DNA from 4 places in the Pantoea sp. Ep11b genome. Region 1 is predicted to be linked to each of the others. Evidence: predicted binding sites of a transcription regulator. Region 1 holds the regulator's gene; each other region holds the start of a gene.
What was found. Region 1 encodes PurR, which represses purine synthesis genes. Its sites were predicted from a motif close to CANGCAAACGTTTGCNTG; they were not measured.
Positions count from the first base shown of each region.

Region 2: the regulator PurR is predicted to act here: its motif matches at 1,608-1,625, upstream of AB1748_RS03405 (NCS2 family permease).
Region 3: the regulator PurR is predicted to act here: its motif matches at 928-945, upstream of AB1748_RS13055 (NCS2 family permease).
Region 4: the regulator PurR is predicted to act here: its motif matches at 1,615-1,632, upstream of cvpA (colicin V production protein).

Region 1 covers NZ_CP160631.1:2,145,148-2,148,274, reverse strand. The annotation lists gene AB1748_RS10210 (C40 family peptidase) at 207-1,004, shown strand; gene AB1748_RS10205 (YnhF family membrane protein) at 1,053-1,142, opposite strand; gene purR (HTH-type transcriptional repressor PurR) at 1,425-2,450, shown strand; gene punR (DNA-binding transcriptional activator PunR) at 2,447-3,127, opposite strand, start outside.
Region 2 covers NZ_CP160631.1:734,086-737,212, forward strand. The annotation lists gene soxS (superoxide response transcriptional regulator SoxS) at 1-95, opposite strand, end outside; gene soxR (redox-sensitive transcriptional activator SoxR) at 197-682, shown strand; gene AB1748_RS03400 (glutathione S-transferase family protein) at 722-1,387, shown strand; gene AB1748_RS03405 (NCS2 family permease) at 1,724-3,073, shown strand.
Region 3 covers NZ_CP160631.1:2,741,628-2,744,754, reverse strand. The annotation lists gene AB1748_RS13060 (response regulator) at 31-774, opposite strand; gene AB1748_RS13055 (NCS2 family permease) at 1,197-2,495, shown strand; gene AB1748_RS13050 (PAS domain-containing protein) at 2,851-3,127, opposite strand, start outside.
Region 4 covers NZ_CP160631.1:3,078,063-3,081,189, reverse strand. The annotation lists gene folC (bifunctional tetrahydrofolate synthase/dihydrofolate synthase) at 1-654, shown strand, start outside; gene dedD (cell division protein DedD) at 644-1,432, shown strand; gene cvpA (colicin V production protein) at 1,696-2,181, shown strand; gene purF (amidophosphoribosyltransferase) at 2,219-3,127, shown strand, end outside.

The sequences.
Region 1 (3,127 bases):
ATAATTCGTAATAAATTTGCTGATATAAGATGCTGAAAATGTTCATTTTCAGCGCAATTTCAGCGGTTACAAAGATTAATAATAAAAGACCTTACTGTTTTTAAAAGAACTGGACTAGAATGGCCTGGGCGCTGATCCTCGATCAGATTAATCTCAACTTTGTCACGGTGCGTAGTGGCCATGACAACTTAACTTACTTACGGACTATGCGTTTAATCATTACGCTTTTCATGCTGGCCTTTGCGCAACTGTTTTTCAACACCGCCGCCGCGTCGCCTCACACGCCGGTGAACGTCAGTTCGCATAAAGCAGAGAAAAAGAGTGCGCGCGACGATGAGCGTCGTAAGCGCCGCCCGGTCAAAACGGTCACGAAAAAACCGCGTGTCACGCCTGTTCAGAAACTCAAAACTAAAAAACAGAAAAAAGCTGAACTCACCGCGACACAGACACCCGCTAAGAAGACCTCGCTTAAAACCGCCCGCATCAGCAAGAATCACGAAAAGAAACGCTATGGTCATCAGCGTGCGCTGAAAACCGCCGACGCGGATACCCGCGAAACCGGCACCATTAAAATGAGCAAATCTCACCGCCAGCGTTACCAGAAGGCGCGTGAAACGGCGATGACCAAGCTGATGGGTCAGCTGGGAAAACCCTATCAGTGGGGCGGAACGTCTCCGCACACCGGTTTCGACTGCAGCGGTCTGGTCTGGTACGCCTATAAGGATCTGGTGAAGTTTAAGATCCCGCGTACCGCCAATGAGATGTACCACCTGCGTGACGCCGCGCCGATCAAGCGTGAGTCGCTGGAGAAAGGCGATCTGGTCTTCTTCCGCATCAATGGCCGCGGCACCGCCGATCATGTCGGAGTTTACCTGGGTGACGGCAAGTTTATTCAATCGCCCCGCACCGGCAAAGATATCCAGATCAGCGCATTAGGGGAAGATTACTGGCAGCGCCACTACATCGGCGCCCGCCGGGTGATGACGCCGAAAACGATCCGCTGAACAGCAGCAGAGTCAGAAAAAAAGCCGGGAAAATCCCGGCTTTTTTTATCAGTGCAGAATGGCGGTAAAACTAAAGGCCACAATCATCAGCAGACAGCCAACGGTGGTCATTAATGCCAGTTTGAGGTCGGTACTCACGGCTTGCTCCTTAGTCACACAGTTCACAGGGTTATTTCATTTTCCCACACGACCCGGTAAAAATCTCGTGTTATCCGTCCAGCCTTGTTAGAATCCCGCCTTTGTTGCGCAACGCGCGCAACGCTGATTCCGTTTGCACCTTTTTTCAGGCGTGATTTCCGTCGCCCGCGGTCAGATTACCGGCCAGCAACGCTGCATTTTTGCGAAAAAAACCCTGAGCAGACGCAAACGTTTAACACTACGCTTATCAGAGAGTTAGATAAGCACCGGAGTCTGATTTACATGGCAACAATAAAAGATGTGGCAAAACGCGCTGGCGTCTCCACGACCACCGTTTCGCACGTCATTAATAAAACCCGCTTTGTCGCTGAAGAGACGCGCGAAGCGGTCTGGCAGGCGATCAAGGAACTGCACTACTCACCGAGCGCCGTGGCACGCAGCCTGAAAGTGAACCACACCCGCACGCTGGGGCTGCTGGCCACCTCCAGCGAAGCGCCCTACTTCGCTGAAATTATCGAAGCCGTCGAGAATCACTGCTTCGATAAGGGCTATACGCTGATCCTGGGGAATGCCCACAACGATCTGCAAAAGCAGCGCGCCTATCTCAGCATGATGGCGCAGAAGCGCGTGGATGGCCTGCTGGTGATGTGCTCCGAATACCCGGACGACCTGCTGCAGATGCTTGAAGAGAATCGCAACATCCCGATGGTGGTGATGGACTGGGGCGAATCCCGCGCCGACTTCACTGACACAGTGCTGGACAACGCCTTCCAGGGCGGTTATCTGGCCGGCCGCTATCTGATTGAGCGCGGGCACCGTGATATTGGCGCCATTCCCGGCCAGATGGAGCGCAATACCGGGGGTGGCCGTCATGCCGGTTTCCTGAAGGCGCTGGAAGAGGCAAATATCCAGCCGCGCGCCGAGTGGATCGTTCAGGGCGACTTCGAGCCGGAGTCTGGCTATCAGGCCATGCAGCAGATTCTGTCGCAGAAGCAGCGCCCTACGGCGGTATTCTGTGGCGGTGACATCATGGCAATGGGGGCGATTTGCGCCGCCGACGAGATGGGATTACGCGTTCCTCAGGATATTTCGGTGATCGGGTATGACAATGTGCGCAACGCGCGCTATTTCGCGCCAGCCCTGACTACCGTCCATCAGCCGAAAGCCCAGCTGGGCGAAAAGGCGCTGGATATGCTGCTGGACCGCATTACCAGCAAGCGTGAAGTGTCGCAGACCATCGAGGTTCACCCGACGCTGATCGAACGTCGTTCCGTCGCCGATGGCCCGTTCCGCGACTACCGGCGTTAATCCTCGCTTAACCACTCCTGATTAAGCGTCTGCGCATCACCCAGATAGCTGAGCAACCAGCCTGTCGCCGGTGATGCACGATCTTCTGCCCAGCTGACGCAGCACGGACTGTCCGGAAACGGAACCGGCAGCGTCAGCTCGGCCAGATCGCCACTGTCGAGCAGCGGTCTGGCCAGATGGCCGGGCACCATCGCCACACACAATCCCGCCTGCACACACTCCAGCCCGGTCTGCCACTCCGGCACCACCAGCCTGCGCTGATTGTCCAGCGTCCACGTCATCCGGCGCGGCAGCGCCCGCGAGGTATCTTCCAGCACCAGCGACGGCCAGCTGCGCAGCGTGTCATCATCTATCTGGCTCGCCTGCGTCAGGGGATGATCGGGCGCGACCACGCAGCGCCAGTTCAGGGTGCCCATATCGCGAAAGGCAAAACGCCCGCCTACCGGAATCGCCTGAGTGGCGCCAATCGCGATCTCCACCCGCCCATCGGCCAGCGCATCCCAGACGCCATTGAACACTTCATAACTGATGCTCAGCTCCATATCCGGGAAGTGGCGATAGAAATCTTTGACCAGCTGTCGGGTACGCTGCGGTTTAGCGATGCGATCGACGGCGATGCTCAGCTGACCACGCCAGCCATTCGCCAGCTGCTGACACTGTCGGCGGGTAGCGAGCAT
Region 2 (3,127 bases), 1.4 Mb from region 1:
CCCGACTTTGCGGCCACTTCGTCAATCGACAGGCTCTTATCAAGGTTCTGGTCAATCCAGTGCGTCAGGGAATGAATGATCTCTTCTTGCATGATGGCCTCATCCTTCTGGTGTGTAATAAAGAGGTAACAGGAGTTTAGTCGTTCCGATGGAGAAGAAGTATAATTCCTCAAGTTAACTTGAGGTAAAGGCTGAGATGAAAAAAGAACGTAACTATCCAAAACCGGTCTTAACGCCGGGTGAAGTGGCGCGCCGCAGCGGCGTCGCGGTCTCTGCGCTGCACTTCTACGAATCGAAAGGATTGATCTTCAGTACCCGTAACAGTGGCAATCAGCGGCGATACAGCCGTGACGTCCTGCGCCGCGTCGCGATTATCAAGATTGCACAGCGCATCGGTATTCCGCTGGCGACGGTCAGCGAGAGTCTGGACCACATTCCGGCCAACAAGCGCATGTCGACGCCGGAGTGGGATGCGCTGACGCAGCACTGGCGCGAAGAGCTGGACAAGCGGATCGAAACGCTGACCCGCCTGCGCAATGACCTGGATGGCTGCATCGGCTGCGGCTGTCTGTCGATGCGCGACTGTCCGCTGCGCAACCCTGGCGATCGGCTGGGTCAGCAGGGTTCCGGAGCCGTGCTGCTTGATCCCGAACAGGATGACAGACATGCGGAAGGTGAGTGACGTCTATACTGAGGGGAGGTCAACACACAGGGAACCACGATGATCACCGTTCACCATCTTGAGAAATCGCGCTCGCATCGGGTGCTGTGGCTGCTGGAAGAGCTGGAAGTGCCTTATCAGATCAAACGCTATCAGCGCGAGCCGACCATGCTGGCCCCGGCGGCGCTGAAAAAAGTGCATCCGCTGGGGAAATCGCCGGTCATCACCGACGGCAACCAGGTGGTCGCTGAATCCGGGGCCATTCTTGAGTACCTTGAAGAGAAATATGACCAGACGTTCAGGCTGAAGGTGAATGATGAGGCGTCGCGGTTGCAGTGCCGCTACTGGCTGCACTATGCCGAAGGCTCCCTGATGCCGCTGCTGGTAATGAAATTAATCTTCGGGCAGATGGGGAAAAAGCCGGTGCCCTGGCTGCTAAGGCCGGTAGGCGCAGCCTTTGGTAAAGGGGTGCAGAAGGCGTTTCTGGATAAACAGCTTAAGCCGCACATGGCGATGATTGAACAGCATCTGACCGCCCACGACTGGTTTGCCGGCCCGCATCTCACGATTGCGGATATCCAGATGAGCTTCCCGCTGCTCGCCCTGGCGCAGCGCGCCGGACTTGATCAGATGCCCGCCACGCAGAAATGGCTGAACACCGTGCAGCAGCGTGCCGCCTGGCAGCGGGCGATTGCGCAGGGCGGCGAACTTTCACTGCCCGGCTGACCGGGCGTCCAGGCCGCCTGGCCGGGTCCGGCCCCGGACAGGCGACTCATAACGCCCTGAAATCCCGTTAACGGCGGCGTTTCCGTCGCCCTCTCTCAGCCCGGCCATGCGCTCCTGATCCTGAAGAATCTCCCTCTGACAGTTGAAAATGGACGGCTAAACGCCGGATAATCGCCTGCCTTTTTTATCTGGCCGCGTCTGACGGGCCACTATCTGCGGCAAGGTAAACGTTTGCCTGCCGGGTTACGCCGGGCAGTGACGCCGTCTACCCGCTTATTCCAGGGACAGCGATGGTCGCAGAGCGATCCACACAACAAAAATTTTTGAGGCTCAACTATGTCAACTGAATCACGCCCGGCCAGTGGAAAACTGGACGCCTGGTTCTCGATCTCGGCGCGCGGCAGCAGCGTGCGTCAGGAAATTCTGGCCGGACTCACCACCTTCCTGGCGATGGTCTACTCCGTGATTGTGGTGCCGGGGATGCTGGGAAAAGCCGGTTTTTCTCCCTCTGCGGTCTTCGTTGCCACCTGCCTGGTCGCCAGCTTTGGCTCCATCGTCATGGGGCTGTGGGCCAATATGCCGATGGTGGTGGGCTGCGCCATCTCCTTAACCGCCTTCACCGCCTTCAGCCTGGTGCTGGGGCAGCACATCAGCGTGCCGGTCGCGCTGGGCGCTGTCTTCCTGATGGGCCTGCTGTTTACCCTGATCTCGGCGACCGGCATTCGCGCCTGGATCCTGCGTAACCTGCCGATGGGCGTCGCGCACGGCACCGGCATCGGGATCGGCCTGTTTCTGCTGCTGATTGCGGCTGACGGCGTGGGTCTGGTCATGAAAAATCCGGGACCGGGCCTGCCGGTGACCCTGGGCCACTTCACCACCTTTCCAGTGATGATGACGCTGCTGGGGCTGTCCGCGATTATCGGCCTGGAGAAGCGTCGGGTGCCGGGTGGCATTCTGCTGACGATCGTCGCCATTTCGCTGCTGGGGCTGATATTTGACCCGGCGGTCAGCTATCAGGGGCTGTTTGCGCTGCCCGCACTGCGCGACGCCAGTGGTCAGTCGCTGCTGTTCAGCCTGGACATTATGGGCGCAATGCAGCCTGTGGTGCTGCCCAGCGTCCTGGCGCTGGTGATGACGGCTGTGTTTGATGCTACCGGCACCATCCGCGCGGTGGCGGGCCAGGCCGGTCTGCTGGATAAACAGGGGCAGATCATTAACGGTGGCCGCGCGCTGACCACCGATTCCGTCAGCAGCCTGTTTGCCGGTCTGGTGGGGGCGTCTCCGGCGGCGGTCTACATTGAGTCGGCGGCCGGTACGGCGGCGGGGGGCAAAACCGGCCTGACCGCGATTGTGGTCGGTCTGCTGTTCCTTGTGATCCTGTTTATGTCACCGCTGGCGTATCTGGTGCCTGCTTACGCTACCGCCCCGGCCCTGATGTATGTCGGCCTGCTGATGCTCAGCAACGTGTCGAAGATCGACTTCAATGATTTTGTCGATGCGATGTCGGGCCTGCTCACGGCGGTAATCATCGTTCTGACCTGTAACATCGTGACCGGCATCATGATCGGCTTCGCCAGTCTGGTGGTCGGCCGTCTCTTCGCCGGTGAATGGCGTAAGCTCAACATCGGCACCGTCGTCATCGCTGTGGCGTTGGTGGCCTTTTACGCCGGAGGCTGGGCGATCTGACTGTACAACCGGACGTGCGGCTGCGCGTCCGGGATTTTTCACTGTTTTCCCGCC
Region 3 (3,127 bases), 600 kb from region 1:
CGGGCAGGCTGTGTTCAGGCCCGCGCTGATTCAGGCGATCTGGCTGGCGCGCGACGCGATCTCCGGCCTGACTACATCCGCCGAGAAGACATAGCCCAGCCCGCGGATGGTGCGGATCAGATCCGGCTGATGGGGGTTGGTTTCGATTTTCCGCCGCAGCCGCATGATCAGCACATCGATGGTGCGGTCAAACACATCAAGGCTCTCGCTATGGGTCAGCTCCAGCAGCTGATCGCGGGTCAGTACCTTGCGGGCGTGGCGAACCAGCGCCCGCAGCAGGCTGTACTCTCCCTGGGTCAGCGGCACCAGCTCGCGCTGCGGATTAAACAGCTGGCAGCGTCCATCGTCCAGTTGCCAGCCACCAAACCGCCAGCCCGTCTGGCCGGGATCGGCTAATGCCGTCCGCTCGCTGCGCCGCAGAGCCGCCCGGGCGCGCGCCACCACCACGCGGGGATTAAAGGGTTTCGCAATATAGTCATCTGCGCCCATCTCCAGGCCCACCACCATTTCTGCTTCCGATCCCATACCGGTAAGCATAATCACCAGCACCTCCGGCCGCTGCCGGTGCAGCTCCTGCAGTACCAGCAGCCCGTTGGTGTCGGGCAGCATCATGTCCAGCATCACCAGCGAGATTTCCGGGTGGTTGCTGAGCATCAACAGCGCCTCTCGTCCCTGATGACAGCGGTAAACCGTTAGCAGATGTTCACTTAACGCATCCTGCAGGACATCGCAGACGGCAGGATCATCATCCACCACCAAAATCGCTGGCTTCATGGCGCGGCCTCAATGTTGCGAAAGAGTTAATTCTGGAGTCTACACAGGCCAGAAAAGGTTGCTTAGCGAGCGTGCTGAAACGTGACCAGCTTCGCCTGTGAGAGTGCAGAAGCGTGCGCTGACGCAGAGTTTTCAGGGGGTGCGCATCCGTCGCAGGAAAACGATTGCGCAGGAACGGTGCATTGCACCATAATCGCGCCTCGTTTTGGCTCGGAATTGTCTCAGGCTTCTCCGGCCCTGCCAGGTAATCGATTGCGTCGTAAGATGGCATGGCAATTGCTTTTGGCAGTGGGTTAGTCACGGATGTCAGGCGAAATCGGTTTGTCAGTATGCAGCGGCCGCTCTCCCTTTCCCGGAAACAGAATAATCAGCATGCAACCCCCTTTGGCAAGAGAGACGGCTGTCTCCTGTATCGAGAGATGATGATGTTAGAAAAACTATTCAAACTCAAAGCGCATAACACCACGGTTCGTACCGAAATTATCGCCGGGTTCACGACCTTCCTGGCGATGGCTTATATTCTGTTTGTAAACCCGAGCATTCTGGGCGCGACCGGCATGGATAAGGGCGCGGTATTTGTCGCCACCTGCCTGGCCGCGGCGATTGGCTGTTTACTGATGGGCCTGATCGCCAACTACCCGATTGCGCTGGCGCCCGGCATGGGGCTGAACGCGTTCTTCACCTACACCGTGGTGCTGCATATGGGCTACACCTGGCAGGTTGCCCTGGGCGCCGTATTCCTCTCGGCAGTGATCTTCTTTGCGATGTCGCTGTTTAAAATCCGTGAGTGGATTATTACCAGTATTCCGCTGCCGTTGCGCGCCGGGATTGGTGCCGGTATCGGCCTGTTCCTGGCGATTATTGCGCTGGAAGGTGCGGGCATTGTCGTTGATAACCCGGCGACGCTGGTGGGCATTGGCGATCTGACCAAACCGGGGCCGCTGCTGGCGATGCTCGGCTTTATTGTCATCGTGGTGCTGGAAGCCCGTCGCGTAACGGGGGCGGTACTGATCGGTATTCTGCTGGTCACCTTTATTTCTATGGGCATCGGCCTGTCGCCGTTTGCCGGTGTCTTCTCTGCACCGCCGTCGATTGCGCCAACTTTTATGCAGCTTGATATCGCGGGTGCGTTTAACGTCGGTCTGGTCAGCGTGATTTTTGCTTTCCTGTTCGTGGATGTGTTTGATAACACCGGGACGCTGCTGGGCGTGACCAAACGCGCCGGACTGGCGGATGAGCAGGGTAACGTGCCGAAGATGGGCCGTGCGCTGATTGCTGACAGTGCGGCTGCGCTGTTTGGCTCACTGCTGGGTACTTCGACCACCACCAGTTATGTGGAATCGGCGGCGGGCGTGAGTGCAGGTGGCCGCACCGGCCTGACGGCGATCGTGGTCGCCGTACTCTTCCTGCTGGCGCTGTTTTTCTCGCCGCTGGCGTCAAGCGTACCGGTCTATGCCACCGCGCCTGCGCTGCTGTTTGTGGCGGTGCTGATGGCATCGGGCCTGGCCGAAATTGACTGGAAAGATATCACCACCGCCGCGCCGGTTACGGTGACGGCGCTGACCATGCCGCTGACCTATTCAATCGCAAACGGCATCGCGTTTGGTTTTATCACCTGGACGCTGGTGAAGCTGCTGAGCGGTCGTGCGAAAGAGGTGAATGCGGCGCTGGTGATCCTGTCGATTCTGTTTGTGATTAAGCTGGGATGGCTGAGTGCCTGAGTGATGCCTGGCGGCAGGGGAACATTACGCTGGGGCGCAGCGCAGGGGCTTCGTTTACATCGGGCTGGCGCCCGCCCCTTAACAATCCCGGCGTCCGGCTGCCACTGCGCCCCGCGAAGCGGGGTGCCCTCGTCACACCCTGCGGGCTGCGGACCGTCCGGACGCGCCGTGATAAATCCGGAAGAAGCGAAGGGAGCGCGAAGCGGCAGTGATGCAGGCCGGAGCCCGGGGTCAGGGGGCGCGGCGACTGGCGCCCCCTTACCGGTCGCCTGCTGAGGCGTTACTGAAGCTGCTCAGGCGAACGAAACCTTCCTCATAGCCCGTTTGCGCAGCGAACAAACCCACTCTCTGTGCCTCAGGTCATCAGCACATGTCCTTTGTTCAGAAAAAAAGGGGGAATGTAGTTATCCCACCCCTCCTGCATACAATGCTGCTTTAATGCAGCGATGTTAGTCACACCTGTTTTGTCGTAACAGCGTATAAGCCGGTTGCGAAGGGCCGGAGCACTGATGCCCAGAATCTCCGGCATAAGGTTCTGCTTTACCCCACAAAACAGCAACAGAATCACTTCCCATTCTCTGTCGGTGAAGGTTTTCGCGGGCCGGGTAAAGACAAAGGGTTTTCTTCCGCGT
Region 4 (3,127 bases), 930 kb from region 1:
CCGCAGAGCATTGCCCGCGTTGCGCAGGAAAAGGGCGCCCAGCTGCTCCAGCGCAACATTGACTGGTCATGGCATGCGCAGGCCGGGAGCTGGTCGCTGCGCGACGCGATCGGTGAACTGAACGATCTGCCACTGCCGCAGGTCCCGCTGCCGAATGCGGCGACCGCGCTGGCGGCGCTGCGGGTTTCCGGGCTGACGGTCAGCGAGGCGCAGATCCGCGCCAGCCTGCCGCTGGCGATGCTACCGGGGCGCTTTCAGACCCTCAGCGAGTCACCGCGCGTGATTCTGGATGTTGCTCACAATCCGCACGCAGCGACCTATCTGGCGTCGCGGCTGGCGGCGCTGCCGAAAAAGGGCAAAGTGCATGCCGTTGTGGGCATGCTGCATGATAAAGATATCGCCGGTACGCTGGCGGCGCTGGCACCGGTCGTCGATGCCTGGTACTGCGCGCCGCTGGAAGGACCGCGCGGCGCTACGGCTGAGCAGCTGCTGGATGCGCTGCCGCAGGGCGAGGCGTTTGGCTCGGTTGAGCTTGCCTGGCAGCAGGCACGTCAGCGTGCCGCGCCGCAGGATATTGTGCTGGTCTGTGGTTCATTCCACACCGTAGCACAGGTCATGGAATCGATTAAAACGGAGAAAGGACGTGGCGAGTAAGTTTCAGAACCGTTTAGTCGGTACCATTATTCTGGTGGCCGTGGGCGTGATTGTGCTGCCCGGCCTGCTGGATGGTCAGAAAAAGCATTACAAAGAGGAGTTCGCCGCCATTCCGCTGGTGCCCAAACCCGACGATCAGCAGGATAGCGAGATGGTGCCGCCGGTCACGCAGTCGTTACCGGCTCAGCCGCCGGAAGGCGCGGGCAGTGCGGTCAGCAGCAGCAACAGGAGTAACGCTACGGCGGAGCAGGGGCGGACGCAACCTGAAGAAGAGAGCGAGCCGGTTGTGGTGTCGCCACCGCCTGTGCATCAGTCTGTGCCTGCACAGACGGTGACGAAGCCGAAAGCGGAAGAGACGCGCAAGCCCAAAGTGACCGAGCAGACGAAGCCGAAAACGGTCGAGCAGCAGAAGCCAAAAACGGCAGAGCAGCCTAAACCGAAGCCGGTCGAACAGCCAAAAGTGGTGGAGCAGCCGAAGCAGGAGCAGCCGAAGCAGGAAGAACCGCCGAAAGCCGCAGAGAGCACGGCCCCGGCAGGGCAGGCTTACGTTGTACAGCTGGGTGCGCTGAAGAACGCCAGCAAGGTGAATGAGATCGTCGCGCAGCTGCGGCTGTCGGGCTACCGCGCCTTTACCGTGCCTTCCACGCCGGTACAGGGCCAGATCACCCGCATTTATGTGGGACCGGATGCCTCCAAAGCCAAAATGCAGAGCGCGGTGGGCGAGCTGAAAAGTATCTCCGGGCTGGGCGGCGTCGTGAAGCCGTACAGCGCACGCTAAGGGATCATTGACGCTGCCGATAGCAGTAACAGGCAGCGTCTTTGCGCCGCCAGACTCACCGGTTAAGCCGGTCTCTGGTCTGAAAATATGAAGATTTTCAACGGATTGTCTGGCTGAAAATCACCCGGGCGATGGTCTTTTTTTTCATCGCCCTTTTTATGGATGCAGAAAAAGAAAACCGCTACGCAAACGTTTTCTTTTTCTGTTAGAATGCGCCCCGAACTGGATGCAGGGGTGCAATTGCACTGGCGCTGGAAAAGTTCATGATCTGGATTGATTACGTCATTATTGCGGTAGTTGGTTTTTCGGCTCTGGTCAGCCTCGTTCGCGGGTTTGTCCGGGAAGCCTTATCTCTCGTTACCTGGGGATGCGCGTTTTTTGTCGCCAGTCATTACTACGCCTACCTTGCAGTCTGGTTTACAGGCTTTGACGACGAACTGGTTCGTAACGGTATCGCCATCGGTGTGCTGTTTGTGGCTACCCTGATTGTGGGGGCTATCGTGAACTACGTTATCGGCTCGCTGGTGGAAAAAACCGGCCTGTCGGGAACCGACCGGGTGTTGGGCGTCTGTTTCGGGGCGTTGCGGGGTGTGCTGATCGTAGCCGCTTTGCTGTTCTTCCTTGATACATTCACTGGCTTTTCCAGAAGTCCGGACTGGCAGCAGTCCCAACTCATTCCCGAGTTCAGTTATATCATCAGGTGGTTTTTTGATTACCTGAAAAGCACGTCGAGTTTTTTACCCCGGTGATGTGACCGGGAGTGCGGCTTAATGAGGAAATGACAACATGTGCGGTATTGTCGGTATCACCGGTTTCATGCCGGTCAACCAGTCGATCTATGACGCGTTAACGGTGCTCCAGCACCGCGGGCAGGATGCCGCAGGCATTTGTACTATCGATGCGCTGAAATGTTTTCGCCTGCGAAAGGCAAACGGCCTGGTCAGCGACGTTTTCGAAGCACGCCACATGCAGCGTCTGCAGGGCAACATGGGGATTGGTCACGCGCGGTATCCCACAGCGGGAAGCTCCAGTGCCTCTGAAGCGCAACCTTTCTACGTAAACTCGCCGTATGGTATTACCCTGGCGCACAACGGTAACCTGACTAACGCCCATGTGCTGCGTAAGCACCTGTTCGAAAAGGGCCGTCGTCACGTTAACACCACATCAGATTCTGAAATCCTGCTGAATATCTTTGCGCAGGAGTTAGACCGTTTCCAGAACGACCCGCTGGAAGCCGACAACATTTTTGCGGCGGTCGCCGCCCTGCATCAGCAGGTGCGTGGCGCCTACGCCGTCGTCGCAATGATTATCGGTCACGGTATGGTCGCCTTCCGCGATCCGAACGGCATCCGTCCGCTGGTGCTGGGTAAGCGCGTCATCGCGGATGGCCGCACCGAATACATGGTCGCCTCCGAGAGCGTGGCGCTGGATACGCTGGGCTTTGAGTTCATTCGTGACGTGGCACCCGGCGAAGCGGTCTATGTCACCGAGCAGGGCCAGCTCTCGACCCGCCAGTGTGCGGAAAACCCGAAGAGCAATCCGTGCCTGTTCGAATATGTCTATTTTGCCCGTCCAGACTCCTTCCTGGACAAAATCTCGGTCTACAGCGCCCGCGTTCGCATGGGGACCAAGCTGGGCGAGAAGATTGCCCGCGAATGGGAAGATCTTGATATCGATGTGGTGATCCCGATTCCG